3 regions of the Allobosea sp. GW821-FHT09G06 genome follow, and region 1 is predicted to be linked to each of the others. Evidence: predicted binding sites of a transcription regulator. Region 1 holds the regulator's gene; each other region holds the start of a gene.
What was found. The regulator LexA, encoded in region 1, represses DNA repair genes until DNA is damaged. The targets are predictions, from matches to a motif close to TGTTCNNNNTGTGTTCNG.

Region 1 (10,196 bases):
GAGAACGGCAAGATCGAGAGCTTCTCGATCAGCCCGGCCGATGTCGGCCTCCAGCCCGCCAAGCCCGAGGTCCTGCGCGGCGGCACGCCCGAGGAAAACGCGGCGGCGCTGAATGCCGTGCTCGCCGGCGAAAAGACCGGCTTCCGCGACATCGCCGCCTTCAATGCGGCTGCCGCGCTGCTCGTCGCCGGCAAGGCCAAGGATTTGAAGGACGGCTTCGCCCAGGCCACGGTCGCGCTCGATTCCGGCAAGGCCAAGGCGGTGCTCGCCGCGCTCGTCAAAGCCTCGAACGCGTGAGGCCGGCATGACCGATATCCTCGCCAAGATCGAAGCCTATAAGCGCCAGGAGATCGCGGCGGCCAAGGCCGCGGTTTCGCAGGCCGAGATCGAGCGCCGGGCGCGCGCGGCCAGCAAGCCGCGCGGCTTTGCTGACGCGCTCGCAAGCAAGCTCGCGCAGGGCACGCCGGCCCTGATCGCAGAAATCAAGAAGGCGAGCCCGTCCAAGGGCCTGATCCGCGCCGATTTCGATCCGCCCTCGCTCGCCCGCGCCTATGCGGCCGGCGGTGCGGCCTGTCTCTCGGTGCTGACCGACGCGCCCTCCTTCCAGGGCCAGCCGGACTTCCTGACCGCAGCGCGCGAGGCCGCCGGCCTGCCGGCCTTGCGCAAGGATTTCCTCTACGAGCCCTATCAGGTCTACGAGGCTCGCGCCTGGGGCGCCGATTGCATCCTGATCATCATGGCCGGCGTCGACGACGCCACCGCCAGGGCATTGAACGAGACCGCGCGCGAGCTCGGCATGGATGTCCTCGTCGAGGTCCATGACGATGCCGAGCTCGACCGGGCGCTCAAGCTCGAAAGCCGCCTGCTCGGCATCAACAACCGCGACCTGCGCAGCTTCAATGTCGATCTCGCCGTGACCGAGCGATTGGCGCCGCGCGTGCCGGCTGATCGGATCGTCATCAGCGAGAGCGGCATCTTCACCCACCCCGACATCGCCCGGCTCAACCGGATCGGCGTGAATACCTTCCTCGTCGGCGAGAGCCTGATGCGGCAGGCCGACGTCACCGCCGCGACGCAGGCGCTGCTCACCGGCAAGGCCGTCGCGGCGTGAGCCGGCTCAGCCATCTCGACGCGCAAGGCCAGGCGCATATGGTCGATGTCGGCGGCAAGGCCGAGACGACCCGCATCGCGGTCGCCGAAGGCCAGGTCGTCATGGCGCCGGAGACGATCGCGATCGTGCGTGACGGCAACGCCAGGAAGGGCGACGTTCTCGGCACCGCGCGCCTCGCCGGCATCATGGCGGCGAAGCGCACGCATGAATTGATCCCGCTCTGCCATCCGCTGCTGCTGAGCAAGATCGCCGTCGATCTCGCCATCGACGAGGCCTTGCCGGGCGTGCGCGTGCGCGCGGAAGTCAAGATGAAGGGCCAGACCGGCGTCGAGATGGAGGCGCTCACCGCCGTCTCGGTCGCCTGTCTCACCGTCTACGACATGGTCAAGGCCGTCGACCGGGCGATGCGGATCGAGAACATCCGCTTGCTGCACAAATCCGGCGGCCAGTCCGGCGATTACGAGGCAAAAGCTAGCTGATGGCGCTCACTCCGGTCCCCGTCGCGCGCAAGGCGCTGCTCGACAGCATTCCGGGGCCGACGGGAGCAGAAACCCTGCCGCTGGCGCAATGCGCCTGGCGGGTGCTCGCCGGCGAGGTCAAGGCGCTCCGGACACAGCCGCCCTTCGCGAATTCCGCCATGGACGGATACGCCGTGCGCGGCGACGAGATGGCGGAAGGCGTCTCGCTCTCGGTCATCGGCGAATCCGCCGCCGGCCGGGCTTTCGACGGATCGGTCGGGCCGGGACAGGCCGTGCGCATCTTCACGGGCGCTCCGATGCCTGATGGAGCCGATACCATCCTGATGCAGGAAGACGCTGACGGCGTCGGCGGCCCGGTGATCCGCGTCCGCATCCCCCCGGCCAAGGGCAAGTTCCTCCGCGCGGCGGGACTGGATTTCCACGAAGGCGACGTGCTGCTGCAAGCCGGCCGCGTGCTCGACAGCGCGGCGCTCGGGCTTGCCGCCGCGATGGGGCATCCGACTTTGCCCGTCCGGCGCAAGCCGCGCGTCGCGATCCTCGCCACCGGCGATGAATTGGTGGCGCCGGGCGAACCGGTCGGCCGCGACCAGATCGTCGCTTCGAACTCGTTTTCGCTCGCCGCCTTGGTCGAGAAGGCCGGTGGCACTGTCATCGATCTCGGCATTGCCCGCGACGATCATACCGACCTTGCAGCCAAGATCGCGCAGGCACGCGAGGCCGATGCCGATGTGCTGATCACGCTGGGCGGCGCCTCGGTCGGCGCGCATGACCTCGTGCAGGAAGCGCTGACGCGCGCCGGCATGACCCTCGGCTTCTGGAAGATCGCGATGCGGCCGGGCAAGCCGATGATGACCGGGCGCCTCGGCCGGATGGTCGTGGTCGGACTGCCGGGCAATCCGGTCTCCTCGATCGTCTGCGGCCATCTTTTCGTGCTGCCCTTGATCGAGGCGCTGCTCGGCATCTCGGATGCCGATCGCGACCGCAGCATCCCCGCAATTCTCGGCCGCGACATGCCAGGCAACGACGAGCGCGAGGACTACCTGCGCTCGGAGCTCACGCTGACGCCCGAAGGCTGGGTCGCGACGCCCTTCGACCGGCAGGATTCCTCGATGCTCGGCACGCTGGCACGGGCGCAAGCGTTGACAATCCGTCCGGCCCATGCCGCCCCGGCGAAGAAGGGCGATACCTGCCATATCCTGCCCTTGCGGTAGCAGCTTGCAGAACACAAGCAGAACGCGTATGGTGTTCGTGCTTTGTTTCGAATCTGCGCATTGAGGGGCTGGCGGCGACCATGCTGACACGCAAGCAACACGAACTCCTGCGCTTCATCCAGGAACGCTTGCGCGAGAGCGGTGTGCCGCCCTCCTTCGACGAGATGAAGGATGCGCTCGACCTGCGCTCGAAATCCGGCATTCACCGCCTGATCATGGCGCTGGAAGAGCGGGGCTTCATCCGCCGCCTGCCGAACCGGGCGCGCGCGCTTGAGGTCATCAAGATGCCGGACGGGCTCGGCGCGCCGCAGCCGCGTCCACGCTTCAGCCCGGCCGTCGTGCAGGGTGGTCTCGGTGCGCAACCGAGCGTCGCCAAGCCTCGGCCCACAGCCGTCGAGGACGACAGCCGGCATTCCATCGCCATTCCCGTCATGGGTCGCATCGCGGCGGGCACGCCGATCTCGGCGATCCAGAGCCGCAGCCACACCGTCTCGCTGCCGCCCGACATGCTCGGCTCCGGCGAGCATTACGCGCTGGAAGTGCGCGGCGATTCGATGGTCGAGGCCGGCATTCTCGACGGCGATACGGTCGTCATCCGCAGGCAGGACACGGCCAATACCGGCGACATCGTCGTGGCTCTCATCGACGACGAGGAAGCGACGCTGAAGCGCCTGCGCAAGCGTGGTTCCTCGATCGCGCTCGAAGCCGCAAATCCGGCTTACGAGACCCGCGTGCTCGGTCCCGACCGGGTCAAGATCCAGGGCCGCCTCGTCAACCTGATGCGGCGTTACTGAAGGCGCTCGACATCGGCATCGGCCTCACTGTCGGAGGCTGATGCAGGCTGCGCCGTTGCCGGCTGACTGGCCGACGGTGTTGCCGACACCGCCGGGCGCGGCTCGCGCCGGCGGCTCCAGGGGCGTTCGGCGGCATTTGGCTCCGAGATGTGGCGGCTCCACCCGTATGCCGTCCGGTAGAGCGAGGTCGCGCCATCGCGTGATAGCGCCATGCGCTCGACCAGCCTGGCCTTGCAAGCCCCGCTCCATGGGATGGCGGTGACGACGAGGTCGGCGCGCAGGCAATCCTCGATGATGGCGAGGCGCTCGCGCGTATATGAGATCGTGCGCTTGTCGGCTGTCTGCGCGACACACCCCAACCGGTCGCAGCTGACGCCGGTACGCAGCGTAGGATCTTCGGGCGAGCGGCTGTCGCCATCGGCGGCAAGCCATTGCTGCAGGACGAAGCGGCTGGGCTTGCCCGCGATCGCGAGGCGCCCGTCCGGGCCGCGCACGGCCAGCCCCGAGCCGTCGCGCTCGATCAGGATCTCGGGCCGCTCCGGCTTGCCGGCTATGGCAACGCCGAGGATGAGCGGCACGGCCGCCAACCAGCGCCAGGCCGTGGTCCAGAGCGTCAGCCAGAGCAAAGCCACAGCGAAACAGGCCAGCACGCCTGAGCCGAAGGCCGCGACCGTCACGGTGGAATGATCGATGGTCGCGACCCAATGCGCCACCTTGAGCACGACGTCGGAGGCAAGCCCCATCAGGGCCCAGGCCGGCCAGTCCAGCCCGAACGGATAGGCGAGTACGCCGAACACGGCCGCCGGCATCACGAAGAGCGAGACGAAAGGCAGCGCCATGGCGTTGCCGAGCAGGCCGAAGGGGTTGAAGGTCTGGAAATGATAGGCTCCGAAGGGAGCGGTCGCGGCGGTCGCCAGCATGGTGGTGACGAGGATGCCGAGCGCCGCCGTCCAGATCGGCCCGAGCGGCCAGGGCAATGCCGATGGCGGCTCGCTGCGGTCTCGTCTCTCCCAGCGCTCGGCGAAGGCGATCAGCGCCGCAACCGCACCGAAGGACATCTGGAAGCTCGGCCCGAGCAGCGCTTCCGGCTCGCGCAGCAGAACGATCATCGCGGCAAGCGCGAGATTGCGCATGCTCAGCGCCGCGCGATCGACCAGGATCGCGCCGAGCATGACCAGCGTCATGATCAGCGAGCGTTCGGTCGCGACATCGCTGCCCGAGAAGACGCAATAGGCGGTCGCGCCGATCATGGCCGCGACCGCGGCGAGCTTCTTGACCGGCCAGTGCAGCGCAACCGTCTGCGACAGGGCGAGCAGCGCGCGCACCAGCCAGAAGATCGTGCCGGCGGCGAGGACCATATGCAGGCCGGAGATCGAGACGATGTGGTAGATGCCGGCGGCACGCAGGTCATTATTGGTGGCCTCGGTGATCAGGCCGCGCTTGCCGGTGACGAGGGCGGCGGCGATGGCCCCGCCCTGCCCGCCCCCGACCTCGGCGATGCGTTTGGTCAGGGCGTTGCGGGCGCGGTCGATCATCACGTCGATCGCTAAGCGCGTCGGCATCGGATAAGGCGCCGGCACTAGGGCAATCTTGCCGGAAACGCTGCCGACGGCGCCGATCCCGCGGAAGAAGGCGTCGCGGCCGAAATCATAGCCGCCCGCCCGCGCCGGCCCCGGCGGCGGCAGCAGGCGCGCGGTCGCGACGATATGGTCCCCGGCTGCGACAGAGCCCTGCCGGATGTTGACGCGGACCCGTTTCGGCCGCTGATCAACGGGCACATTGGCGAGATCGGTCACCAGCACGACGAGCCGCGCGCCGCTGTCGCGCGCCTCGACGCTCTCGACGAAGCCGGTCAGCTTGCCGATGCGCGGCCGATCCAGCATCGGCGCCGCGATATCGGCCGTCCGCCAGGCACCGGCGGCAAAGCCGAGAAAGGCGGCCGCTGCCGCAAGGCAGGCCATCGACGCCACAGGGCGAAAACGCAAGACGAAGGCCGCCACACCACTCATGCCCAGGCCGAGCAGCGGCGCCCATAATGCCGGCTCACGATCAGCGGCGAAATAGAGCAGGATGCCGACGCCCATGGCGATGGGCAGCCAGAGGAAGGGCCGGCGCCGTTCGGCTTCCAGCGCGAAGCCTCGCTGCAAGCGGAGCCAAAGCTCTCGAAGCAAAGGGCGCAGGCTCGCCGACAGCGGCACGAAAACGCCAAGGCGAGCCGGCAAGGCATCGGCGCGTGCGCCGCGCCGGCCACTCTGCTGCCCCTGCCCCGGCGGTGCCGGCTGCATCGCCCGCTCCTTACCCTGCCGGCGCTGCGATTTGTCCGCTTAACCTTTCCGGCCAAGCCATGTTACAGGGCGCGCGCCGGTTGTCATGTCACGACTTGGCCCCTTTCCCTGTCTTGCCCCGGACGGCCCTGCGCCGCCCGGCCGGAGTTCCCTCCCATGAGCAACGCCGTCGTCACGCGCTTTGCGCCCTCGCCCACCGGTTTCCTCCATATCGGCGGAGCCCGGACCGCGCTGTTCAACTGGCTCTATGCCCGCCGGCAAGGCGGCAAGATGCTGCTGCGCATCGAGGATACCGACCGGGAACGTTCGACCGATGCCGCCATCGCCGCGATTCTCGACGGGCTGGAATGGCTCGGCCTCGATTGGAACGGCCAGACCGTCTACCAGTTCCAGCGCGCCGCCCGGCACCGCGAGGTCGCCGAGCAGATGCTCGCCGCCGGCAAGGCCTATCACTGCTACGCGTCTCAAGCCGAGCTCGAGGAGATGCGCGAGAAGGCGCGCGCCGAGGGCAAGCCGCTGCGCTATGACGGGCGCTGGCGCGACCGCGACCCGGCAACCGCGCCGGAAGGCGTGAAGCCGGTCATCCGCCTCAAGGCGCCGCAGACCGGCGAGACCGTGGTCAATGACGAGGTCCAGGGCCGCGTCGTCTGGCAGAACGAGAATCTCGACGATCTCGTGCTGCTGCGCTCGGACGGCACGCCGACCTATATGCTCGCCGTCGTCGTCGACGACCACGACATGGGCGTGACCCATATCATCCGCGGCGACGACCACCTGACCAACGCTGCCCGCCAGACGCAGATCTACGACGCGCTGGGCTGGGACGTGCCGAGCATGTCGCATATCCCGCTGATTCATGGCGCGGACGGCGCCAAGCTCTCGAAGCGCCATGGCGCGCTCGGCATCGATGCCTACCGCTCGATGGGCTACCTGCCGGCGGCGCTGCGCAACTATCTGGTGCGGCTGGGCTGGAGCCATGGCGACCAGGAGGTCTTCTCCACGCAGGAGATGATCGGCGCTTTCAAGCTGTCCTCGATCGGCCGCTCGCCGGCCCGTTTCGACTACGCCAAGCTGGAGAACCTCAACGGGCTCTATATGCGCCAGTCGAGCGACCAGGACCTGCTCGATGCGCTCAAGGTCATCCTGCCGGAGATCGGGCCGGCGCGCGGGCTCGGCCCCACGCTCTCGCCGGAGCTGGAAGCGAAGTTCCTCGCCGCCATGCCCGGCCTCAAGGAGCGCGCCAAGACGCTGATCGAACTGCTCGACAGCGCCTTCTATCTCTATGCCCAGCGCCCGCTCCAACTCGACGACAAGGCCAAGGGCCTGCTCGACGATGCCGCCCGCCAGCGCCTGCCGCAGATCGCGGAAAAGCTCGCGGCCGTCGAAGACTGGTCGCCGGCCCCGCTTGAGGCGGCGGTTCGCGCCTATGTCGAGGAAAGCGGGTTGAAGCTCGGCCAGGCGGCGCAGCCGCTGCGCGCCGCGCTGACCGGCCGTGCGATGTCGCCGGGCCTGTTCGACGTCATGGCCGTTCTCGGCCGCGAGGAGACGCTGGCACGGCTCGCCGATCAGGCGGCGTGAGCAGGCGCGAACAAGGCCACCTTGTCATTCCGGGGCTTCGCGCAGCGGAGAACCCGGAACCCACGACCGGGTGATCCAAGGCTTTTGGGCTCGCCAGCACGGCGCCTTCCGTCAACGCAGGCCCGGGAAAATCGCAGGTTCAAAAACACCTTCATCGGGCGCAAACCACCCGCTCGCGCAGATATGAGCGCAGCGCGGCTCCAACCGCCTTTTGGCTCGGTTGAATGCACTGCGCAAATGGTCTAGTGACGCGCAAGTGCATTGCAGCGCGCCAGCGCGGCGGGCACGAATATTGCTTGTAAATCAGTCACATGGACCGCCTCTTCCCGTCTCCTTTCGACATGTGTCCGTCACATCGCGGCCTTCGGATGCGAGATGCCCGGCGCGAAAGCGCGGAGAGGCGAAACCAGGGCTGAACAGCAGCGAGCCTTGAAAGGATCGGTATCGATGAGCGGAAGTAACAGCCAGCTCCAGGTCGGCGACAAGACCGTCGACATGGCGATCAAGGAGGGGTCGGTCGGCCCCGCCGTCATCGACATCGCCAAGCTCTACGCCCAAACGGGCATGTTCACCTACGATCCCGGCTTCACCTCGACGGCGAGCTGCGAGTCGCAGATCACCTATATCGACGGCGACAAGGGCATCCTGCTTTATCGCGGCTTCCCGATCGATCAGCTCGCCGAGCATGGCGACTTCCTCGAGACCTGCTACCTGCTGCTCTACGGGGAGCTGCCGACGGCCGCCCAGAAGGCCGATTTCGACTATCGCATCACGCGCCACACCATGGTGCATGAGCAGATGGCCCGCTTCTTCCAGGGCTTCCGCCGCGACGCGCACCCGATGGCGGTGATGGTCGCCTCGATCGGCGCGATGTCGGCCTTCTATCACGACTCGACCGACATCTCGGACCCGCACCAGCGCATGATCGCCTCGATGCGCATGATCGCGAAGGTGCCGACGCTGGCCGCGATGGCCTACAAGTACTCGGTCGGTCAGCCCTTCGTGTACCCGCTGAACTCGCTCGACTACACCTCGAACTTCCTGCGCATGTGCTTCGCGGTGCCGGCCGAGGAGTACAAGGTCAATCCCGTCCTGTCGCGCGCGCTCGACCGCATCTTCATCCTGCATGCCGACCACGAGCAGAACGCCTCGACCTCGACGGTCCGCCTCGCCGGCTCCTCGGGCGCCAATCCCTTCGCCTGCATCGCGGCCGGCACCGCCTGCCTCTGGGGCCCCGCCCATGGCGGCGCCAACGAAGCCGCGCTCAAGATGCTCGAGGAGATCGGCTCGGTCGAGAACATCCCGAAATACATCGCCAAGGCGAAGGACAAGAACGATCCGTTCCGCCTGATGGGCTTCGGCCACCGCGTCTACAAGAACTACGACCCGCGCGCCAAGATCATGCAGAAGACCACGCATGAGGTGCTGAACGAGCTCGGCATCAAGGACGATCCGCTGCTCGACGTTGCGGTCGAACTGGAGCGCATCGCGCTCTCGGACGAGTACTTCATCGAGAAGAAGCTCTACCCGAACATCGACTTCTATTCGGGCATCACGCTCAAGGCGATGGGCTTCCCGACCTCGATGTTCACGGTGCTCTTCGCCGTCGCCCGCACGGTCGGCTGGATCGCGCAGTGGAAGGAAATGATCGAGGACCCGTCCCAGCGGATCGGCCGCCCGCGTCAGCTCTATACCGGCTCGCCGCAGCGCGACTACACCCCGATCGGCCGTCGCTGATCCCGGCGAAAGCGTGAATACCTGCAAGGGCGCGGTGGTCTCCACCGCGCCCTTATTGTTTCAGATGATTGATCAATGCAGCGCGAGTGATCCGCAGGCGCGTCCGGTTAAAATCGCATCATCCAACGGAGATCCGTTCATGACCGAAAGCCGCTTCCTCGACCGCCGCTCCTTCCTGATCGCAGCCGGCGCCGCCGGCTTCGCGAGCACGCAGGCGCGGGCGCAGGCCGCTTTCCCTACCCGGCCGATCACGCTGATCGTCCCCTTCGCCGCCGGCGGCTCGACCGATATCGTCGCCCGCCTCGTCGGACAGAAGATGGGCGAAATCCTCGGCCAGAGCGTGGTGATCGAGAACCGGGCCGGCGCCGGCGGCAATATCGGCTCCACCGCAGTCGCCCGTGCGCAAGCTGACGGCTACACGCTGCTGCTCGGCACCATCTCGACCCATGCCCTCAACCCCGCGATCCTGAAGACGGTGACCTTCGACGCGGTGAAGGACTTCACCCCGATCTCCCTGCTCGCGATCGTGCCGAACGTCATGGTCGTGCATCCGGACTTCCCGGCCAAGACGGTCAAGGAGGTGATCGAGGTGCTGAAGGCCAATCCCGGCAAGTACTCCTATGCCTCCTCCGGCGTCGGCACGCCGCTGCATCTCTCGGGCGAATTGTTCAAGTCGCTCGGCGGCGTGCAGATGAACCATGTGCCCTATCGCGGCGCGGGGCCTGCCCTGAACGATGTGGTCGCCGGCGCGGTGCCGATCATGTTCGACAACCTGCCCTCCTCGGCCGGCTTCATCCGGAACGGCCAGCTGCGGGCGATCGGCGTCACCACCAAGGAACGCGTCGCCTCCTTCCCGGATTTGCCGACGATCGCCGAGGGCGGCCTTGCCGGCTACGAGACCTATACCTGGAACGCGCTGTTCGGCCCGGCCAACATGCCCCGCCCGATCGTCGACAGGATCAACCAGGCCGCCAACCAGGCCCTGAAGGACGAGAACGTCA
Region 2 (10,196 bases), on a different contig from region 1:
ATTGGTCGAGGACAGGAAGACCGAGGACAGCTTGTCGAAGGAGATCTTGCCGTCCGGCTTCGGATAGGTGATCGGCGTGACCTCGGCGAGCGGCTTCAGCGTCGCGAAATCCGGCTTGCCGTGCTTGAGCGTGCCGAAAGGCGACCAGCCGAAGAGCTGGTTCAGCCACATGTCGATGCCGCCGAGCCCGATGCCGAGGAAGGTGCCGAACTTGGACCAGAGCGGCTTGACGTTGCGGACGCGCTTCAGGTCCTTGCCGATAGCGCTGTCGCGCCAGCTATTCTCGATCTCGACGACCTCGTCATGCTGGCGACCCGCCTGCAGCGCCGGCACGAGCTTCTCCGCCGCGAGCATGCCCGACAGAATGGCGTTGTGGCTACCCTTGATGCGGGGAACGTTGACGAAGCCGGCCGCGCAGCCGATCAGCGCACCGCCCGGGAAGGTCAGCTTCGGCACCGACTGGAAGCCGCCCTCGGTGATGGCGCGGGAGCCATAGGCGATGCGCTTGGCGCCCTCGAAGGTGTCGCGGATCAGCGGATGGGTCTTGAAGCGCTGGAACTCGTCGAAGGGCGACAGCGTCGGGTTCTGGTAGTTCAGATGCACGACGAAGCCGACGGAGACGAGATTGTCGTCGAAATGGTAGAGGAACGAGCCGCCGCCGGTCTTGTTGTCGAGCGGCCAGCCGAAGGAGTGCTGGACGCGCCCCTTGTGGAATTTCTCCGGCTTGACCTGCCAGAGCTCCTTCAGGCCGATGCCGTATTTCTGGGGCTCGCGGCCCTCGTCGAGAGCAAACCGCTTGATCGCGATCTTGGAGAGCGAGCCGCGCGCGCCCTCGCCCAGCAGCGTGTAGCGGCCGCGCAGTTCCATGCCGCGGGTGAAGCGATCCGAGACGGTGCCGTCCTTGGCGATGCCCATGTCGCCGGTGGCGATGCCGGCGACCGAGCCATCCTCGTTGAAGAGCAGTTCGGCAGCGGCGAAGCCCGGATAGATCTCGACGCCGAGCGCCTCGGCCCGCGCGCCCAGGAACTTCGCGACCAGCCCGAGCGAGCCGACGAAATTACCGTGGTTGTTCATCAGCGAGGGCATGCCGAAATTCGGCAGGCGGATGCCGTTCGGCTGCGTCAGGAAATAGAAGATGTCTTCCTTGACCTCGGTGGTCAGGGGGCGATCGGGATCCTCGCGCCAGTCCGGCACCAGCTTGTCGAGGCCGATCGGATCGATGACCGCGCCGGAGAGGATATGGGCGCCGACCTCGGCCCCCTTCTCGACCACGACGACGGTAAGGTTCTCGTCGAGCTGCTTCAGCCGGATCGCGGCGGCCAGGCCAGCAGGACCCGCGCCGACGATGACGACGTCATAGTCCATGCTCTCGCGCGGTTCGCTCTGCGCTTCCTTGAGATCCATCCTGCCCTCCGCCTCAGCAACCGCGCCGCTTGATAGTTTATATATGAACTATTTCGCCGGGTCGTTCAATGCCGGCTTTCGTCCAGTCTGGAACCCCTCTATCCAAGCGTGCGTTCCATTTTGCAACTGCGTCGGCTCGCGAAGCGGCCTTGCAGGGTATAGGATACCCCTATGAGCCTGTCCGATGCAGTCGGCCCCGACGCGCCCGATCCCTATGAGTTGCTGAGCTGGTACGCCGAGATGGGCGTGACCGAGGCGCTCGACGAGACACCGCGAAACCATTTCGCCGATCCGGTTCCCGCCGGCGGCAACGGCCAGCCGCGCCTGCGCCCCCTGCCCGGCCGCCCGGCTGCACCGGTGCGGCCTATGACGGCGGCTGCGACGGCTCCGGACGACGCGACGGTCAGCGCGAAGGCATTGGCGCGAGAGGCCCGCACGCTCGACGAGCTGAAGACCGCGCTCGCCGGGTTCGAAGGCTGCGCGCTGAAGGCCACCGCCAAGAACCTGGTCTTCGCCGACGGCAATCCGGAAGGCCGCGTGATGATGGTTGGCGAGGCACCCGGCGCCGATGAGGACCGGATCGGCCTGCCCTTCGTCGGACGCTCCGGCCAGTTGCTCGATCGCATGCTGGCAGCGATCGGGCTGAGCCGGAAAGACGACGTCTATATCGCCAACATGCTGCCCTGGAGGCCGCCGGGCAACCGCACGCCGACGCCGCAGGAGGTCGCGATCTGCCTGCCCTTCATCCAGCGCCAGATCGAGCTTGCCGACCCCGACATCCTGGTCTGCGTCGGCGGCCCCTCGGCGCAAGGTCTGCTCGGATTCACCGGCATTCTGCGCTCGCGCGGAAAATGGGTGGAATACGACACCGGCGCGCGACGCATCCGGGCGATCGCGACGCTGCACCCGGCCTATCTGCTACGGCGACCGCTCGACAAGCGCCTCGCCTGGCGCGACCTGCGCGCGCTAAAGGCGGCGCTCGACGGGAAGAATTGACGCAGCGACGTTGCGCGCAGGGGCGGCGCAAGGCAGAGTTACATTAGATCACATCCAGAAGCGCCCCAGCGGGCGTTCCCCAGCGCCTTGACGGCGTGGCCGACGGAGTTCTGCGATGGTCATCGATGCATTTCTGCTCTCACGCATCCAGTTCGCCTTCACGGTTTCCTTCCACATCGTCTTTCCCGCCTTCACGATCGGGCTTTCGGCCTATATCGCGACGCTGCTCGGGCTGTGGCTGAAGACGGGCGATGCGAAATTCCATCTGCTCGCGCGCTTCTGGACCAAGATCTTCGCGGTCTCCTTCGCCATGGGCGTGGTTTCCGGCATCGTGCTGTCCTACCAGTTCGGCACCAACTGGAGCCGGTTCTCGACGGCGGTCGGCAACGTCATCGGGCCTCTGATCGGCTACGAGGTGCTCTCGGCCTTCTTCCTCGAGGCCTCCTTCCTCGGCGTCCTGCTGTTCGGCTGGAAGCGCGTGCCACCCTGGCTGCACTTTCTCTCCGCCGTCATCGTCGCGGGCGGCACGGCGCTCTCCGGTTTCTGGATTCTCTCGGCCAATAGCTGGATGCAGTATCCGGCCGGGCACGAAGTACGCGACGGCATCGCCTATCCCGTCGACTGGATGAAGATCGTCTTCAACCCGACCTTCCCCTTACGCTTCGCCCATATGATGACGGCCGCCTATCTCACGACCGCCTTTGTCGTGCTCGCGACCGGGGCGCGCCACCTGCTCGCCGGGCACCGCACCGAATCGGCCAAGACGATGGTGCGGATGGCGATCCTGATGATCGCGCTCACCGCGCCGCTGCAGGCGGTGATCGGCGACTTCCATGGCCGCGATACCGCGACCTACCAGCCGGCCAAGCTCGCCGCGATCGAGGCGCACTGGGATTCGTCGAAGCCCGGCGCGCTCGTGCTCTTCGCCTGGCCGGACGAGAAGGCCGAGCTCAACCGGTTCGAGATCTCGATCCCCGGCGTCGCCAGCCTCGTCACCCACGGCAGCATGAACGCACTGTTCCCGAGCCTGAAGGACTTCAAGATCGAGGACCGGCCGCCCGTGCTCATCCCCTTCTTCGCCTTCCGGGCGATGGTCGGGATCGGCGTGCTGATGATCCTGTTCGGTTGGGTCGGCGCCTGGCTCTGGCGCAAGGGCACCGTCTTCGAATCGCGGCGCTGGCTCTGGCTCGCGCAATACACCTGGCCGGCCGGCTTCATCGCCATCCTCTCCGGCTGGTTCGTGACCGAGGTCGGGCGCCAGCCCTGGCTGGCGACAGGCATCATCCGCTCCGCAGACGCGGTCTCACCGGTCACGACGCTGCAGGTCGCGATCTCGCTTGCGCTGTTCGTCTGCGTCTACTCCGTCGTCTTCACGGCCGGAATCCTGCTGATCAACCGCCTGATCGACAAGGGGCCGGACGAGATATCCGGCGAGGATGCGCCCGAGCAGCCATCGCAGCGCCCGCTCAAGGCGGCGCAGGGGGAGGCCGCCGCGATCTTCGGCGACGGCAAGCCCGGCGACGACAAGATCCAGCCCGCGATCTGAGGAGACGACCCATGGAATGGTATCTCCCCGTGATCTGGGCCGGGCTGATCGGCACCGCCGTGATGCTCTATGTGGTGCTCGACGGCTTCGACCTCGGCATCGCCATCCTGTTCCCGACGACGAAGGACGAGGGCGAGCGCGACCAGATGATGAATTCGGTCGCGCCGTTCTGGGACGGCAACGAGACCTGGCTGGTACTGGGCGGCGGCGGGCTCTGGGTCGCCTTCCCGCAGGCCTATGCCATCATCATGCCGGCCTTCTACATCCCGGTGATCCTGATGCTGCTGGCGCTGATCTTCCGTGGTGTCGCCTTCGAGTTCCGCTGGGTCGCCAAGCCGCATCACCACCGCTGGGACCTCGCCTTCTGGCTCGGCTCCACCGTCGCCGCCTTCTCGCAGGGGCTCATCCTTGGCGGGCTGATCCAGGGCATCACGGTCGCGAACGGCCAGTTCGCCGGAGGCCCGTTCGACTGGCTGACGCCTTTCACCGTGATGTGCGGCATCGGCGTCGTGGTGGGCTATGCCCTGCTCGGCGCGACCTGGCTGATCTTCAAGACCGAAGGCCCGGTCGCGGAGCGGGCGCGCCGGCAGGCCAGGGCGCTGCTGCTCGCGCTGATGGGCTTCGCCGCGCTGGTTTCGCTGTGGACGCCCCTCGCCCATCCGCGCATCGCCGAGCGCTGGTTCACGCCGGGCAATCTCGCCCTGCTCTGGCCCTTCCCGGTGCTGACGGCGTTCTGCGGCTACATGGCCTGGAAGCGGCTCCACGGCGCGCATGAATTCACGCCCTTCGCCTTCACCATCGCGATCTTCCTGCTCTGCTTCCTCGGGCTGTCGATCTCGAACTTCCCCTATCTCGTGCCGCCCTCGGTCACGATCTGGGATGCCGCCGCCGCGCCGTCCTCCCATATCTTCGTGCTGATCGGCGTCGCCTTCCTGCTGCCGATGATCCTGTTCTACACGGCCTTCGTGTACTGGACCTTCCGCGGCAAGGTCAGGGCCGATAGCGGCTACCACTAAGAGTCTCCAACAAGACCCGGAGGGGTCTCGATGGAGGCTCTCAGGAACCGACGCGGTCAGCCGGCGTTCAGGAGCAGCTTGCAAAGACGACTTGAGTTCCCTGCCTCTCCCAGCGAGATTGCGGGGACGCTTCGTCGGGGACGCCTTCATGCAGTGGGAAGATTACCGCCAGTCCGAAAATCTCGAGGACAGGCGCGGCAGCGGCGGCGGTTTCGCCGGCATGCCCGGCGGGCGCGGCGGCGTCGGCATCGGCACGATGGTGGTGCTGGGCCTGCTCGGCTGGGCGCTCGGCATCGACCCGCGCCTGCTCATCGGCGGAGCCGAACTGATCGGCGGCATCGGCGGGCGCCCGCAGACGCAGGAGACACGCCGCTCCTCCGGCCCGCCGCAGGACGAGATGGGCCGTTTCGTCTCGGCCGTGCTGGCGCAGAACGAGGATATCTGGTCGAAGATCCTGCCGCAGCAGGCCAATATCCGCTACCAGCCGCCGCGCCTCGTGCTGTTCTCGGGCGTCGACCGCTCGGGCTGCGGCACGGCGCAGGCGGCAATGGGGCCATTCTATTGCCCGGCCGACAAGAAGGTCTATCTCGACACCTCCTTCTTCCAGGAGATGCAGCGTAAGCTCGGCGGCGGCGGCGACTTCGCCTATGCCTATGTCGTCGGCCACGAGGTCGGCCACCACATCCAGAACCTGCTCGGCATCCTGCCCAAGGCCAACCAGCTGCGCGAGCGCTCCTCGGAGCGCGACGCGAATGCGATCTCGGTCAGGATCGAATTGCAGGCGGACTGCTTCGCCGGCGTCTGGGCCAATAACATTCAGGCGATGGGCCGGCTCGACCAGGGCGATATCGAGGAAGCGCTGCGCTCGGCTGCGGCGATCGGCGACGACAAGCTGCAGCAGGCCTCGCAGGGCGTGGTCGTGCCCGATTCCTTCACGCACGGCTCGTCCGCCCAGCGCACGAAATGGTTCAATGTCGGCTTCCAGTCCGGCTCGATGCAGCGCTGCGACACGTTCCGGAACCCGGTCTAGGGCGGCACGCGCTCTGTCTTTCGTCGAGATGGGCCCTGCCGCATAAATTACAGGAGACCTCTCATGTGCCGTTTGCTGATCGCCGCGGTGCTGCTTGCCGCCGGCGCAACCATGATGGCGCCGGCTGCGTCCGCATCCTCCGTGAGCGAGGCGCTTCCGGCGGCGACCGCCGGGCAGCTCGACGGACAGCCGATAGCCTTCACCGCCAGCGCCGCCAGGCGCGAGCGGATGATGACCATCCAGCAGAACATGGAAGAGCAGCGGCGCTTTGGCCGCAGCGGAGGGCGCGGCTACGGCGGCGGCTACTACAATCGCGGTTACGATCGGGATCCCAACTACCGGCGGCGTCCCGGCAACCTGCCGCCTTACGGCTATCGCCGTCCTCATTCCAACCGGTGGTAATCGGGCAAGCTCGCAAAACAGAAAGGGCCCGAACAGGGCCCGCGACGTTCACATGCTGCGCGGAGGGCTGCATCCAGCCCTCCGCTTCGTTTTCATGGAGCCTTCAGCTCCAGAATCCTTCCTGATGCACGCGAGGCGAGAACGTATCCTCGTCCTCTTGCTGTTCCTCGCGTTTGTCCTCTTCGCGCTCGGCTTCAAACGCTGAACAGGAATCGTGCCGGTCAAGCATGGGTCTCTCCTTTCGAAGGTCTGAGGGAGGTGCTTTGGGCAACCGTCAACATATGAACTTATGCTGCATTGCACAAGTTCCGATGCGAAACGCGATCTGCCATGCGCCCGAAGCATGACCAGCCGATGACAATAAGGAGGGTGCGAACGGCTTAGCCGGCCCGTTCCCGCAGGACCGGCAACCGCAGCGGTGCCCGGTCGATTCGGCCGGCCGCTGCCGCCGCGCGGAGCATGACGAGGCCGGGCCCAAGGCCACGCCCGCCCAAGGAGAAAGCCAGCCGCTCGCGCAGGGATGCGGCAATCCCGCTTGCCGGAATCAGGGCCGGCTTCGCCGCCGCGACCAGCAGATGGCGCTCCACGGCCTGCACCCAATGGGCCTGCGGCACGTCGCCGGCATCGAACAGGACGATACGCTCGCCCCGCGCACCGGCCGCGCCATCGCGCCAAGCGCTGCCATTGCCCGCGCGCAGATAACGGGCGCCCGTCGCATCAGCGGCGCGCTCGGTCTCGGGCGAATCGATGGTGTCGACGATCACCGCATGGCCGAGAAAGCCCTCCGCCACCGCCGGGATGAGGACGGCAAGGGTCGCTGCGAGCGCCTGCTGGGAACCATCGCTGCGGATCACGGCTGTGAGCATGAGCGAAATCCTATGCCGCAACGCAGCATGCCACAATCCCGCCACTTGCCTTTTGTTCTCTATATGTTCACTCTACGTGAGACCAGAATGCGTCGATTCCCGGCGCGCGACCCGGTTCGAAACCATGCCCCAGGCCAGACCCACCTCACGGCCCTTCCCGGCAGCCCAGCCCCTGCGGCGGGCGGACAGGGAGCCGAGTGTTTCCGCTCCGATCGTCGCGCCGGCTGACCCTATGGCCTATGCCGGCCACCGCATCGATCCCGACAGGCGGCGCGGGCGCGGCGCCACGATCAATCCGGGCGGACGCTACGAGACGGAGCAGCGCGTCACCGAGGATGACGGCTGGGGCTCGCTGGAGGAGCTGCCGCCGTTCTCGACCGAGATCGCCTATGAGAAGGCGCGCACCATCATCACGCGCAACGACTCGCCGGACATCTCCTTCGACCGTTCGATCAATCCTTATCGCGGCTGCGAGCATGGCTGCGTCTACTGCTTCGCCCGGCCGAGCCATGCCTATCTCGGCCTGTCGCCCGGGCTCGACTTCGAGAGCAAGCTGACGGCCAAGCCGGATGCGGCGGCGCTGCTGGAGAAGGAGCTCTCATCGCCCTCCTACCAGCCGCGCACCATCGCGATCGGCACCAATACCGATGCCTATCAGCCGATCGAGAAGAAGCTCCGGATCATGCGGCAGATCCTGGAGGTGCTGGCCAAGTTCAACCATCCCGTCGGCATCGTCACGAAATCGGCGCTGGTCCAGCGCGACATCGATATCCTCGCGCCGATGGCGGAAAAGGGGCTGGTCAAGGTCGCGCTCTCGGTGACGACGCTCGATCCCAAGACCGCACGCGGCATGGAACCGCGCGCCGCCTCCCCCGCCAAACGCCTCGAGACGATCCGCAAGCTCTCGGAGGCCGGCATCCCGGTCACGGTGCTGGTCGCGCCGATCATCCCGGCTATCAACGAGCACGAGATCGAGCGCATCCTCGATTCGGCCAAGGCGGCGGGCGCCCAGGAGGCCGGCTATGTCCTGCTCAGGCTGCCGCTCGAGGTCCGCGACATCGTGCAGGAATGGCTGCTGACGCATCATCCCGACAAGCTCCGGCATGTGATGTCGCTGATCCGCTCGACGCGCGGCGGCAAGGACTACGATTCGCAATGGGGCCAGCGCATGGTCGGCTCCGGCCCCTATGCCTGGATGATCGGGCGGCGCTTCGAGATGGCGGCCGAGCGCATCGGCTTCAATACAACCCGGCGCCGGCTGCGGACGGATCTCTTCGTGAAGCCGGAGAAGGAGAAGGCGCAGCTGAGCTTGTTTTGAGGCGCTGGGTCAGCCGTCATTCTCGGGCGCAGCGAAGCGCAGACCCGAGAATCTCCTTCACCAGATGGCTGCCGCAGATCAATCAACCGCAGGAACCCCTCTCCTGTAAGAATAGGGGTTGGGGTGAGGTGTAGGCCTCTCGACCAGTGAAGCGCTCGCCTTTCCGCTGCCGCGGTCAGGTCACAACCACAGTGTCCAACGGCCTACCCCTCACCCTGCCCTCTTCCTCCGGGAGAGGGTTCCCCGCGGTTCCAGCATCTATTGGGTCGGGTAAGAGCATGGCAGTGGAGCGCGCTCCCGCCGCTCTGGCCCAACGTCCCTGCCTGCTGCATAACCCCGCCATGCCCGCCGATTTCCACCGCGAGACCTCCGCCATCGCCAACGGCTTTTGGCCGCTCGCCGGGATCGACGAGGTCGGGCGCGGCCCGCTGGCCGGGCCGGTCGTTGCGGCGGCCGTGATCCTCGATCCCGCCCGGGTGCCTCACGGACTCGACGATTCGAAGAAGCTGCCGGCGGCGATTCGCGAGGAGCTCTTCGGGGAGATCATGGAGCGGGCGCTGGCCGTTTCCGTCGCCAGCGTGACGGCGGTCGAGATCGACGCCATCAATATCCGCCAAGCGACGCTGCTCGCGATGCGCCGGGCCGTGGCCGCGCTGCCGCTCGCGCCGCGGCATGTACTGGTCGATGGCAACGACCCGCCGCAATTCGATTGCTCCTGCGAGGCGATCATCCAAGGCGACGGGCAGGTCGCCTCGATCGCCGCGGCCTCGATCGTCGCCAAGGTGATGCGCGACCGGATGATGGCGCGGCTCTCGCAGCGCTATCCGGCCTATGGCTTCTCCGGCCATGTCGGCTATGGCACGCCGCAGCATCGCAAGGCGATCCTCGCGCACGGCCCCTGCCCCGAGCACCGCTATTCCTTCGCGCCGGTGAAAGGCGTCTGGTTCCGGTAGCCGGCGCATTTGTTCACGCGTCATTCTCGGGCGGAGCGCAGCGCAGACCCGGGAATCTCCGCCAGGAAGAGGCCCCGGAGCCTCGGTGCCAGAGATGCTCGGGGCACGCCGTAGCATGACGGCCAGCTCTGGCCGAAAGGGAAGCCGACCGCCCCGCCAACCTGCCGTAACGGCAGGTCCAGACGTTAACCGCCGTTTACGAATTTCCCTTGATTCCCAATAGGCTAGGCAAATTTTGCAGCCCCAGAATGGGACGCATTTTTTTCAAAGCGGAAACCCGACCTTTACCCTGTCTGACCAATATCGCCCTCGTTGAAGTTGCGTAACGGTCTTGGCGTCATGGGTATCTCGCGTACCGGGACCGCCAGTGCTCCCGTCCGGATTCAGGTTTCGCGTACCGGACGGCCTGCACTGGGGGCTCGGATGAAGGCCAAGGGCCTTCCCGAACAAATCGGCATCCCTCGGGAGCTGCCGCTGGATCAGGTCCTCGTCGGCGATTGCATCGCCGCGATGAACGCCCTGCCACCGGCGAGCGTCGACCTGATCTTCGCCGATCCTCCCTATAATCTCCAGCTCGGCGGCGATCTGCGCCGGCCCGACGACAGCCTCGTCGATGCCGTCGACGACGACTGGGACAAGTTCGCCTCCTTCTCCGATTACGACCG
Region 3 (10,196 bases), on a different contig from region 1:
CGGCCTGGGTCACGGCTTTGCGTTCCGGGCTCGGCCTCGGCTTCATGTTCGTGGTCGCGGCCGAGATCATGGGGGCGAGCGAGGGGCTGGGCTATCTGCTCGTGGACGGCCAGCAGCTCGGCCGTCCCGACACCATCATCGCGGCCATCATCAGCTTCGCCGTGCTCGGCAAGCTGGCGGACGGTCTGCTCGTCGCCATCACGCGGCCTTTCCTCGCCTGGCAGGATACGGCGCGCGACAAGCTTTGAGGGGCGCCCCGGTGCTGAGTTTCGACCGGCTCTCCAAGACCTATGCCGACGGCACGCGCGCCCTCTCGGCGATCACGCTCGATGTCGGGCGCGGCGAGATCGTCGCCCTGCTCGGCGGTTCAGGCTGCGGCAAGACCACCTTGCTGCGGCTTGTCGCCGGGCTCGACCGTCCCAGCGATGGCGCGATCCGCCTCGATGGCGAGGCAATCGCCGAGCCGCGCGCCGATGTCGGCGTCATCTTCCAGGAGCCGCGGCTCTTCCCCTGGCTCAACGTGGCCGATAATACCGGCTTCGGGCTGTCGCATCTCTCCGCCTTCGAGCGCGAGGGGCTGGTGACCAATGCGCTGGCCCGCGTCGGGCTCGCCGGCCACGAGAAACGCTGGCCGCGCGAGCTCTCCGGTGGCCAGCAGCAGCGCGTCGCCATCGCGCGCGCGCTCGTCACCCGGCCGAAGCTCCTGCTGATGGACGAACCCTTCTCGGCGCTCGACGCCACGACGCGGGCGAGCCTGCACGGTCATCTGCTGGCGCTCTGGCAGGAGAGCCGCCCGACCGTGGTGATGGTCACGCACGATGTCGAGGAGGCCGTGACGCTGGCCGACCGCATCGTCGTGATGCAGCCCAAGCCCGGCCGCATCTTCGACGAGCTCGACAATCCGCTCGCCCGCCCGCGCGACCGGCTCTCACCGGCCTTCGAGGCGACGAAGCGCGAGGCGCTGCGTGCGCTCGATCGCTCCTTGCGCGACGAGGCTCCGCATCAGGAGAAGGCGGCCGAGACCGCCGGTATGTGGTGGTGAGTGTCGTTTGACAAAACGGACGCTTAGACCTTAGAAGAGGACACGCGCCGATTTGAGCCTCAGCTTGCGGGCGCGAAACAAATGCAGCTAAAGCGCGGGACGACGGGACGGCTGATGCCGTCGGCGCTCCTTCCGCTTTGTCATGGGTGGAGCCAGCGATGTCGGCAGTTCTTCACGATGTCTCCCGCACTCTCGAACATATCCTGCCGCGCGCCCACGCCGGCGAGATCGTCGCCCTGCTCGGTTCGTCCGAGGCGCGGAAGGCGGCGTTGCGCGCCTTCGCCGGCCTGCAAGCGGACGAGGGAGCGTTGCCGACGGCCGAGATCGGCCTGCTCTGCGCCCGGCCGCGTTTCTTTGCCTGGCTCGATCTCACCGAGAATCTCGCTTTCGCCCTGCCGAATGCGACGCCGTTCGAGCGCGAGGGCCTGATCGCCAATGTGCTGGTCCGCCTCGGCCTCGCCGGGCAGGCAAAGCAGCGTCCGGCTGAACTCTCGCCGGAGGGGTTGCTGCGGCTCGCCATTGCCCGGCTCCTGCTGGTCAGGCCGCGCCTGCTGCTGGTCGACGAGCCCTTTTCGGCCCTCGATGCCGAGGCGCGAGCGCGGCTCGCTGCCTTCCTGCCGGAACTCCGTACGCAGGCGCGCCCTGCCGTCGTCATCGCCACGGGCTCCGTCGAGGAGGCGCTGCGCCTGGCCGATCGCATCCACGTCCTGCCGCGGCAGCCGGGGCCTGTCGCCTTCAGCCTCGACAACCTGCTGGCGCGCCCGCGTGACGAGGGCTCCGTCGGCTTCGTCACCCTGCGCCGCGAGTTGCGCCGGGCACTCGAAAAGGAGACCCGGCATGCCGCACCGGAGGTGGAGGCGGCGGCCTGAAGCGGCTACAAGCCCCGCGAGCCGCCTTAGGAGAAATACGATCATGGACGTCACCGCGCTGCGTGCCTTGCAGGCCCCGCTCAAGGACGAATACCGCACCAATCCTCAAGCCGCGGTCATCACGCTGAAGGCCCATGGCGAGCTCGACGACCAGCATATCGCCTGCAAGGTCGAGACCGGCCGCGCCATCGCGCTCGCCGGCCTGCATCCCGCAACCGGCGGCTCCGGCGCCGAGCTCTGCTCCGGCGACATGCTGCTGGAGGCGCTGGTCGCTTGCGCCGGCGTGACGCTGAAGGCGGTCGCGACCGCGCTGGAGATCGAACTGAAGAAAGGCGCTGTCCGCGCCGAGGGCGATCTTGATTTCCGTGGCACGCTCGGCGTGGCCAAGGATGCGGCGGTCGGCTTCAAGGCGATCCGTCTTTTCTTCGACGTCGAGACCGATGCGCCGCAGGAGCAGCTCGACACGCTGCTCAAGCTGACGGAGCGCTATTGCGTGGTCTTCCAGACGCTGAATGTGAAGCCGGAACTGTCGGCGACCCTGCAGAAAAACGCCTCCTGACACGGGTCAGGAGGCGCCTGGGAGCAGCCGTGCCATTTGTCATTCCGGGGCGCGCCGCAGGCGCGAACCCGGAACCCACGACTGGGTGGGACATCTGATGCCCGGTTGCAGACCGCTCACCCGGTCGTGGGTTCCGGGTTCTTCACTGCGTGAAGCCCCGGAATGACAGGCAAGCCGGCCTAGAACTCTTCCCAGCCGGTGCTGCCGTTGCGGGCATTGACCGCGCGCTTGGCGGGGGCGGGCCTGGCTTCCGCCGCGGCGGGGCGCCGCGATTGCTGGAAAGCCGCTTCGGCGAGCTGGCGCAAACGGTCCGGTTCGGATGCAGCCGAGCTGATCGAGGCGGGTGCGCGCGACACGGCGCCGCCGCCCTGATTGGTCCGGAAGGTCGCGACCAGCGCGTTGAGCTGTTCGATCCGGCCGGACAGCGAGTTGGCCGAGGCTGCGCTCTGCTCGGAGAGCGCTGCGTTCTGCTGCGTCATCTCGTCGAGATGCGCGACGGCCTGGCTCATCTCGTCGATGCCGTTCGCCTGCTCGCCCGAGGCCGCCGAGATGTCGGCGATGGTGGCCGCCACCTTCTGCGAGGCCGCCAGAATCTGCGTCAGGGATTCGCCGGCCTTGCGCACCAGCTTCACGCCCTCTCCGACCTCGACATTGGACGAGGAGATCAGCTCGGAGATGTCCTTGGCCGCTTCGCTGGAACGCTGCGCCAGGGTCCGGACCTCCGAGGCGACGACGGCGAAGCCCTTGCCGGCATCGCCGGCGCGGGCCGCTTCGACCGCCGCGTTGAGCGCCAGGAGGTTGGTCTGGAAGGCGATGTCGTCGATCACGCGGATGATGTCGGAGATCTTCTGCGAGGCGGTCTCGATCCGGGCCATGGCATCGACCGCCTGGCCGGCGATGGTGCCGCCCGAACGTGCGGCGCTCGCCGCCTCATCGGCCGCGGTTGCCGCCGAACGGGAAGCCTGGGCCGAGGCCTTGACCGAGGCTGCGAGCTCCTCGGTCGTGGCGGCGGTCTGCTCCAGCGAGGAGGCCTGCTCCTCGGTGCGCTTCGACAAATCGTCGGCGCCCATGCTGATCTCGCGGGCTGCGAGCCCGACATCGGCCGAGGTGGTCTGGATCGTCGCGACCGTCGCCGAAAGGCGATCCACCGTCTCGTTGATCGCACCCTTGAGATCGGCGAAGCGGCCGCGATAGCCGGTTCCGATCTGGCGCGTCAGGTCACCGCCCGCGATCGCCTGGAGAATGTCTGCGAATTCGGTCGTGGCGCCGTCGACGACCCGGTTGATCTCGTTGATGCCGGCGACCAGTCGCTGCATCTGCTCGTCGCCGTCGTCGATCTGGAGCCGTGCCGAGAAATCGCCGGCCGCGGCCGCTGCAACGACCTCGGAGACATCCGAAACGACCGCTTCCATCGATTGTGCACGGGCAAGGCGCGCGGCCGCAGCGGCGCGCTCCTGTTCCTCGAGCGCCCGCACACGCGCCGCATTATCCTGGAAGATCTGCAGCGCCCCGGCCATGTCGCCGATCTCGTCACGCCGTCCGATGCTGGGCACCGTGACATCCTGCTCACCGCCGGCGAGGCGCTTCATCGCGTCAGTCATGCCGGCAAGCGGGCGCACGATGCCACCGATGACGAAGGCCAGCGCCAGGGCTGCGACCAGCAAGGCGCCGCCCGCGGCGACCAGCAGCAGGACGCTCGCGGAACCGGCGGTGGATTGGGCTTCCTGGCCCTGGCTGCGCGCCTGTGAGAGCTGCAGTGAGGTCAGCTCCCCGAGCTCGGCCGAGATCGGATCGATCGCCTTGTAGAGTTCGTCTGTGGCGAACATGCGCAGCGCGCTCTCGTCACGCTCCTTCAGGATACCGATCAGCTTGGCGACGGCGGCATCGCCGGTCTTCATCAGCACCGTCGCCTGCTCGGCAAGCTGCCTCTCGTCGGCGGCCGTGATGCTGGGCAAATAGGCCTTCCAGCCCTTGTCGATGTTCCCCACCGCGTCCTGAACGCTCTTCAGCGCGCTCGTCCAGGTGATCTGGTTGCTCTGTGCCTTCCAGATCGTGTCGACGATGTTGACCGCATACATATCGCTGACGGTCCGCAACTGCTCCATCGGGATGACGTTGTTCTGGACCACTTCATCGATGCGCTGCGTGACGGATCGAAGGGCCATGAAACCACAGGCGCCGACGACGAGGACGCAGAGAGTCAGAGCGACGAGCGCGCCCGCCAGCTTGGTCTTGATGCTCAGGGCCATGATGAACTTTCCGGGAAGAGGCCGCGATGATGAGGAGAGTGGTGAGGGTCTATTCAGGCATGCCTATTTTTCAGGCAATCGTCGGGCTCGTCCGGTTCGAATCATGACAGGCGACTGTATTTGGGCTGCGATTTCTCCTGAAATTTTCAGAGAATTCTTAAGGTTGCTCTAACGGAAAGCGGGGGGCTGGCACGCATGAGTTGCGCTGCCGCAACCGGAGGTCTGAATTATGCTTAGGGTTGTATATTATTGCTGATGGCAATCTATGATTGCTGTTCTCGGAAGGGGAGCGTGAGGCCGCTATTCGGCGGCGCGCTTCAGCTCCAGACCCTTGGCGAAGGGTAGTTTCGGCTCGCTCTTCTCGTCGTCGAAATCGAGCGCGCCGATCTTCTCGGCACGGCTCGTCACCTTGCCGGCCGAGGTCTTGATCTGGCCGACATCGTCCTGCGCCTGCCGGAAATGATTGTCGAGCTTGTCGACGCGCTCGCCGAGACGGCGCACATCGTCGAGCAGCTTGCCGACCTCGGTCTGGATGACCTGCGCCTCTTCGCGCATCCGCGCATCGCGCACCAGCGACTGCATCAGCTGGATCGCCAACGCCAGCAGCGAGGGCGAGACGATCATGATGCGCGCCCGGTGCGCCCGCTGCACGACATCGTCGAAATGCTCGTGCAGATCGGCATAGATCGATTCCGACGGCACGAAGAGCAGCGCCAGGTCCTGCGTCTCGCCCGGCAGGAAGTAGCGCTCGGCGATATCCTTCACATGCACGCCGACATCGCTGCGCACGCGCTGGCCGGCGGCCTTCCTAGCCTCGTCGCCGCGTGCCTCGCGCAGCAGCGTGAAGCTCTCCAGCGGGAACTTGGCATCGATGACGAGGCCGCGCCCATCGCCAGGGAGGGTAACGAGACAGTCCGGCCGCTTGCCGTTCGAGAGCTGGGGTTGGAAAGCGAAGAAGGCGGCGGGCAGGCCGTCGCGGATGATCGCCTCCATCCGGCCCTGGCCATAGGCGCCGCGCGCCTGCTTGTTGGCGAGCACATCGCGGAGCGTCACGACCTCCGAGGTGAGGTCCGTCAGGTTCTTCTGGGCTGAGTCGATCACCGCCAGCCGCTCCTGCAGCTTGCCGAGGCTCTCGGTGGTCTGCTGGACGTTCCGTTCCAGTCCTTGCCCGACCTTGTGGCTCAACCCGTCCATGCGGTCGGCGACAAGTCGCGCGAGGTCGCCCTGCCTTGTCGAGAGGATCTCGGCCATCGACTGCATCCGGCCGGCGAGCTCTGCCTGCTGCCGGTTCATCTCCGCGACCTTGTCGTCCATCTCGCGGGCGCGCTCAGTCGCCATCGCAGCCTCGATCGCGCGGCTCTTGCCGCCACGCCAGCCGGCGATGACAGCCAGCATCAGCAGCACAAGGCTCAGGGCCCCGAAGCCGATGATGACCTCGGCCCAGGTTATCGGGCGCTCCAGCAAGGTGAAGGCGATCTCGTTCATGCGCGGGAGCCTAGCCGATTCGATGGGGAATAGCGAACGAAAGCGGAACAGTTTGACCGCTCTCCCACAAATGCTTATGTCCCGGGTTCAACAGATCTTTTCCCTTGGAATCCCATGGCCATTCGCCCGCTCGTCATCCTGCCTGACGCCCAGCTTCGCCTCGTCTCGAAGCCGGTCGAGGCGATCACGCCCGAGATCAGGACCTTGGTCGCGGACATGTTCGAGACGATGTACGACGCGCCCGGCATCGGGCTCGCGGCGATCCAGATCGGCGTGCCGCTGCGCGTGGTGACGATCGACCTGTCGAAGCCCGAGGCGAAGGAAGGCGAGGAGCCCGAGCCCAGGAAGCCGCAGGTCTTCATCAACCCGGAGGTCACCTGGTCTTCGGAGGAGTTCAGCGCCTATGAGGAAGGCTGCCTCTCGATCCCCGAATATTACGAGGAGGTCGAGCGCCCGGCCGAGGTGAAGGTTCGCTATATGGATCTCGACGGCAAGACGCAGGAGATCGCCGCCGACGGCCTGCTCGCGACCTGCCTGCAACACGAGATCGACCATCTCAACGGCGTGCTCTTCATCGACCATCTCTCGCGTTTGAAGCGCGAGCGCGTCACCAAGAAATTCGCCAAGTCGGCCAAGCGCGAGCGGGCTGCGTAACGAGCGGTCGTTGTCTGAGCCCTCATCCTGAGGAGCCGCGGCACGCGGCGTCTCGAAGGATGCTTCAGGAGGCGACTGGATCATCCTTCGAGACGCAGCCTTAAGGCTGCTCCTCAGGATGAGGGCTGTTCTGTTCTTCCCGGTGTCGAGCCGGGCCAAGGTAAGGTCGAGCGTATGAGTTTGCGCGTCATCTTCATGGGCACGCCGGATTTCGCCGTGCCGGTGCTGACCGAGATCGTCGGCCAGGGCCACGAGGTCGTCTCCTGCTACACCCGCGCTCCGGCCCAGGCTGGCCGCGGCCTCGAATTGAAGCCGTCGCCGGTGCATCGCGCGGCAGAACGCTTCGGCATCCCGGTCTTCACGCCGAAAACACTGAAGACGCCGGAACAGGCCGAGATCATCGCCTCGCATCAGGCCGATGTCGCGGTCGTCGTCGCTTACGGCATGATCCTGCCTCAGGCGATCCTCGATCTGCCCGAGCTGGGCTGCCTCAACCTCCATGCCTCGCTGCTGCCGCGCTGGCGCGGCGCCGCCCCGATCCAGCGCGCGATCATGGCAGGCGATGCAGAGAGCGGCGTCTGCGTGATGAAGATGGAAGCTGGCCTCGATACCGGCCCTGTCGCCATGGTCGAGAACCTGACCATCGGCCCGGACATGACGGCCGGTGAGCTTCATGACCAGTTGAGCCTCCTCGGCGCCGACCTGATGGTGCGCGCGCTCGCGGCGCTCGGCCGCGGCGGCCTGCAGTTCACGCCGCAGCCTGAGGAAGGCGTGACCTATGCCAGCAAGATCACCAATGCCGAGGCGAAGCTGAGCTGGGCCCTGCCGGCGCAGCAGGTTCATGACCTCGTGCGCGGTCTCTCGCCCTTCCCGGGCGCCTTCGCCGAGATCGATCTCGGCAAGGGGCCGGAGCGTCTGAAGATTCTCCGCACGGCCCGCGCCGGCGGCGCCGCCGAGCCGGGCACGCTGCTCGACGACGAGGGCACCGTTGCTTGCGCCGTAGGCGCGGTGAAGCTGCTGCAGGTCCAGCGCGCCGGCAAGGCTCCGATGAGCGGGGCCGAGTTCCTGCGCGGCGCCCGGCTCGGAGCCGGTGCCAAGCTCTGATGCCGCGCTACAAGCTCGTTATCGAATACGACGGCACGCCGTTCTCGGGCTGGCAGCGCCAGCTCAACGGCCCGTCCGTGCAGCAGAGCGTCGAGGAGGCGGTCGAGGCCTTCTGCGGCCATCCCGTCCGTTTGCATTGCGCGGGCCGGACCGATGCCGGCGTCCACGCCACCCATCAGGTGGCCCATGTCGATATCGACAAGGAGTGGCGCACCGATGTCGTGCGCGACGCGACCAATGCCCGGCTGAAGCGGCTTCCGGTCGCTGTCCTCAGCGCCGAATTGGTGCCCGATGATTTCGATGCCCGCATTTCGGCGCGGCGTCGCTACTATGTTTACCGCATCCTCGATCGCCGGGCCCAGCCGGCGCTGGATCGCGACCGGGTCTGGCATGTGCCGGTCAAGCTCGATCACGAGGCGATGGACCGCGCGGCCAAGGCTCTGCTCGGCCAGCACGATTTCACCACCTTCCGCGCCGCCGAATGTCAGGCCAACAGCCCGATCCGCACGCTCGACCGCTGCGATGTCCGCCGCGAGGGCTCCGAGATCGTGGTCTATGTCCACGCCCGTTCCTTCCTGCACCATCAGGTCCGTTCGATCGTCGGCTGCCTGAAGATGGTCGGGATGGGCCGCTGGCCGGAGAACAAGGTCGGCAAGGTGTTGGCGGCGCGCGACCGCTCGCAATGCGCGGCTTTGGCGCCGTCCTGCGGGCTCTATCTCGCCGGCGTCGACTATGTCGAACAGCCGGGCTGAGCCTCAGGCGCCTCAGAACAGCCCGAACAGCCGGGTGACGCCGTAGTCGAGCATCACGCTGGCGACGACCAGCATCATGGCAATGCCGCGGCTCTCCGGCCCGAAGACGGCGCGCGCCACGCAATAGCGCAGCCGCAGCACGATCGCGGCGAAGAAGAGCGACTGCATGATCGCCAGTGCGGGCGGAGCCCAGCCGATGGCGAAGATCGTCGCCGGGATGGCCATCAGGCTGGCCGAGACGATGCCTGCCCAGTTCCAGGCGATGACGAAGCTGGTGAAGCGCGGCGTCTGCGCGAGCTCCGGGCGGAGCGCGATCAGCAGGGCCGGCACTGCCAGGACCGTCAGCGCGAGAGCCGCGATGACCGACAGCGCCAGCGTCGGTGCGGCGAAGAGCCCGGCGCTGTTCGGCAGCCCCGCAGTCAGACGCGCCGCTGCAAGGATGGCGATCGTCGCCGGCAGCATCAGCGCGAAGGCGAGGAAGGAGCGCCAGAACCCGTCCCTGGTCAGGTCGAGCTCCGGCAGGGCCTCGGCCCCGCGGGTCATCAGGTGCCAGGAGCCGCGCAGCGAACGCGCGACGTCATCGGCTGCCAGCCTCATCACGGTCTCCATTATCTGCGGTGTTAGACTTTCGTCTAACGGAGATAATGGACCCTTGTTCCGAGGCGTCAAGCCGGATGCTGCGTCGCAAAATAGCTGGCGAGTAAACGATGCGTGATCCGCTGGAGCGAGACGAGGTCGGCAACGGCAACGCATTCGTCGATCTGGTGCATCGTCTTGCCGACGACGCCGTACTCGACGACGCGGCAGTAGTTCTTGATGAAGCGCGCGTCGGAGGTGCCGCCCGTGGTCGACAGGGCCGGGCGCTTGCCGGTCTCGGCCTCGACGGCCTCAGTGACGAGCGCGACGAAGGGGCCGGGCTCGGTCAGGAAGGCGACGGCATTGGTCGGCTGGACGTCGAGCGTATAGCGCACCTGGTTGCCGGCGGCCTCGCGCAGGCGCCGTTCCAGCTCGGCGGTGAGCGTCTCCGGCGTCCAGGTGTCGTTGAAGCGGATATTGAAGGCCGCCTTCGCCTGCGCCGGGATGACGTTGGTCGCGGGATTGCCGACATCGAGCGTCGTCACTTCGAGATTGCTCGGGTCGAAATGCTGCGTTCCGCCATCGAGCGGCGTGGCGTCGAGGGCGGCGAGCAGGCGCACCATGCCGCGGATCGGATTGTCGGCGAGATGGGGATAGCCGACATGGCCCTGCGTGCCCTGCACGGTCAGCCTGCCGGTCAGCGAGCCTCGCCGGCCGATCTTGACCATATCGCTCATCGTGGCTGGATTGGTTGGCTCGCCGAGGATGCAATGGTCGAAGCGCTCGCCGCGCTCATGCGCCCAGGCCAGAAGCTTCACCGTGCCGTTGACCGAAGGGCCTTCCTCGTCGCCGGTAACCAGGAAGGCGATCGAGCCGGGCGCATCCGGGTTGTCGCGCCGGTAGCGG

Region 2: AC07NY_RS14110 (PA0069 family radical SAM protein) is a predicted target of LexA. The motif match lies at 7,314-7,331, and genes of this name have one in related genera.
Region 3: AC07NY_RS12565 (DNA recombination protein RmuC) is a predicted target of LexA. The motif match lies at 6,237-6,254, and genes of this name have one in related genera.

The regions. Positions count from the first base shown of each region.
Region 1 covers NZ_JBWKOI010000004.1:160,608-170,803, reverse strand. The annotation lists gene trpD (anthranilate phosphoribosyltransferase) at 1-297, shown strand, start outside; gene trpC (indole-3-glycerol phosphate synthase TrpC) at 305-1,111, shown strand; gene moaC (cyclic pyranopterin monophosphate synthase MoaC) at 1,108-1,590, shown strand; gene AC07NY_RS20015 (molybdopterin molybdotransferase MoeA) at 1,590-2,801, shown strand; gene lexA (transcriptional repressor LexA) at 2,882-3,595, shown strand; gene AC07NY_RS20005 (ComEC/Rec2 family competence protein) at 3,589-5,880, opposite strand; gene gltX (glutamate--tRNA ligase) at 6,037-7,458, shown strand; gene gltA (citrate synthase) at 7,906-9,195, shown strand; gene AC07NY_RS19990 (Bug family tripartite tricarboxylate transporter substrate binding protein) at 9,335-10,196, shown strand, end outside.
Region 2 covers NZ_JBWKOI010000002.1:831,302-841,497, reverse strand. The annotation lists gene AC07NY_RS14150 (electron transfer flavoprotein-ubiquinone oxidoreductase) at 1-1,404, opposite strand, end outside; gene AC07NY_RS14145 (uracil-DNA glycosylase) at 1,576-2,400, shown strand; gene AC07NY_RS14140 (cytochrome ubiquinol oxidase subunit I) at 2,516-3,946, shown strand; gene cydB (cytochrome d ubiquinol oxidase subunit II) at 3,958-4,962, shown strand; gene ypfJ (KPN_02809 family neutral zinc metallopeptidase) at 5,111-5,992, shown strand; gene AC07NY_RS14125 (hypothetical protein) at 6,056-6,394, shown strand; gene AC07NY_RS14120 (hypothetical protein) at 6,498-6,623, opposite strand; gene AC07NY_RS14115 (hypothetical protein) at 6,775-7,260, opposite strand; gene AC07NY_RS14110 (PA0069 family radical SAM protein) at 7,493-8,578, shown strand; gene rnhB (ribonuclease HII) at 8,920-9,531, shown strand; gene AC07NY_RS14100 (site-specific DNA-methyltransferase) at 9,871-10,196, shown strand, end outside.
Region 3 covers NZ_JBWKOI010000002.1:508,723-518,918, forward strand. The annotation lists gene AC07NY_RS12540 (ABC transporter permease) at 1-248, shown strand, start outside; gene AC07NY_RS12545 (ABC transporter ATP-binding protein) at 260-1,042, shown strand; gene AC07NY_RS12550 (ATP-binding cassette domain-containing protein) at 1,201-1,911, shown strand; gene AC07NY_RS12555 (OsmC family protein) at 1,955-2,470, shown strand; gene AC07NY_RS12560 (HAMP domain-containing methyl-accepting chemotaxis protein) at 2,650-4,719, opposite strand; gene AC07NY_RS12565 (DNA recombination protein RmuC) at 5,020-6,204, opposite strand; gene def (peptide deformylase) at 6,319-6,858, shown strand; gene fmt (methionyl-tRNA formyltransferase) at 7,033-7,962, shown strand; gene truA (tRNA pseudouridine(38-40) synthase TruA) at 7,962-8,714, shown strand; gene AC07NY_RS12585 (hypothetical protein) at 8,727-9,311, opposite strand; gene dapE (succinyl-diaminopimelate desuccinylase) at 9,380-10,196, opposite strand, start outside.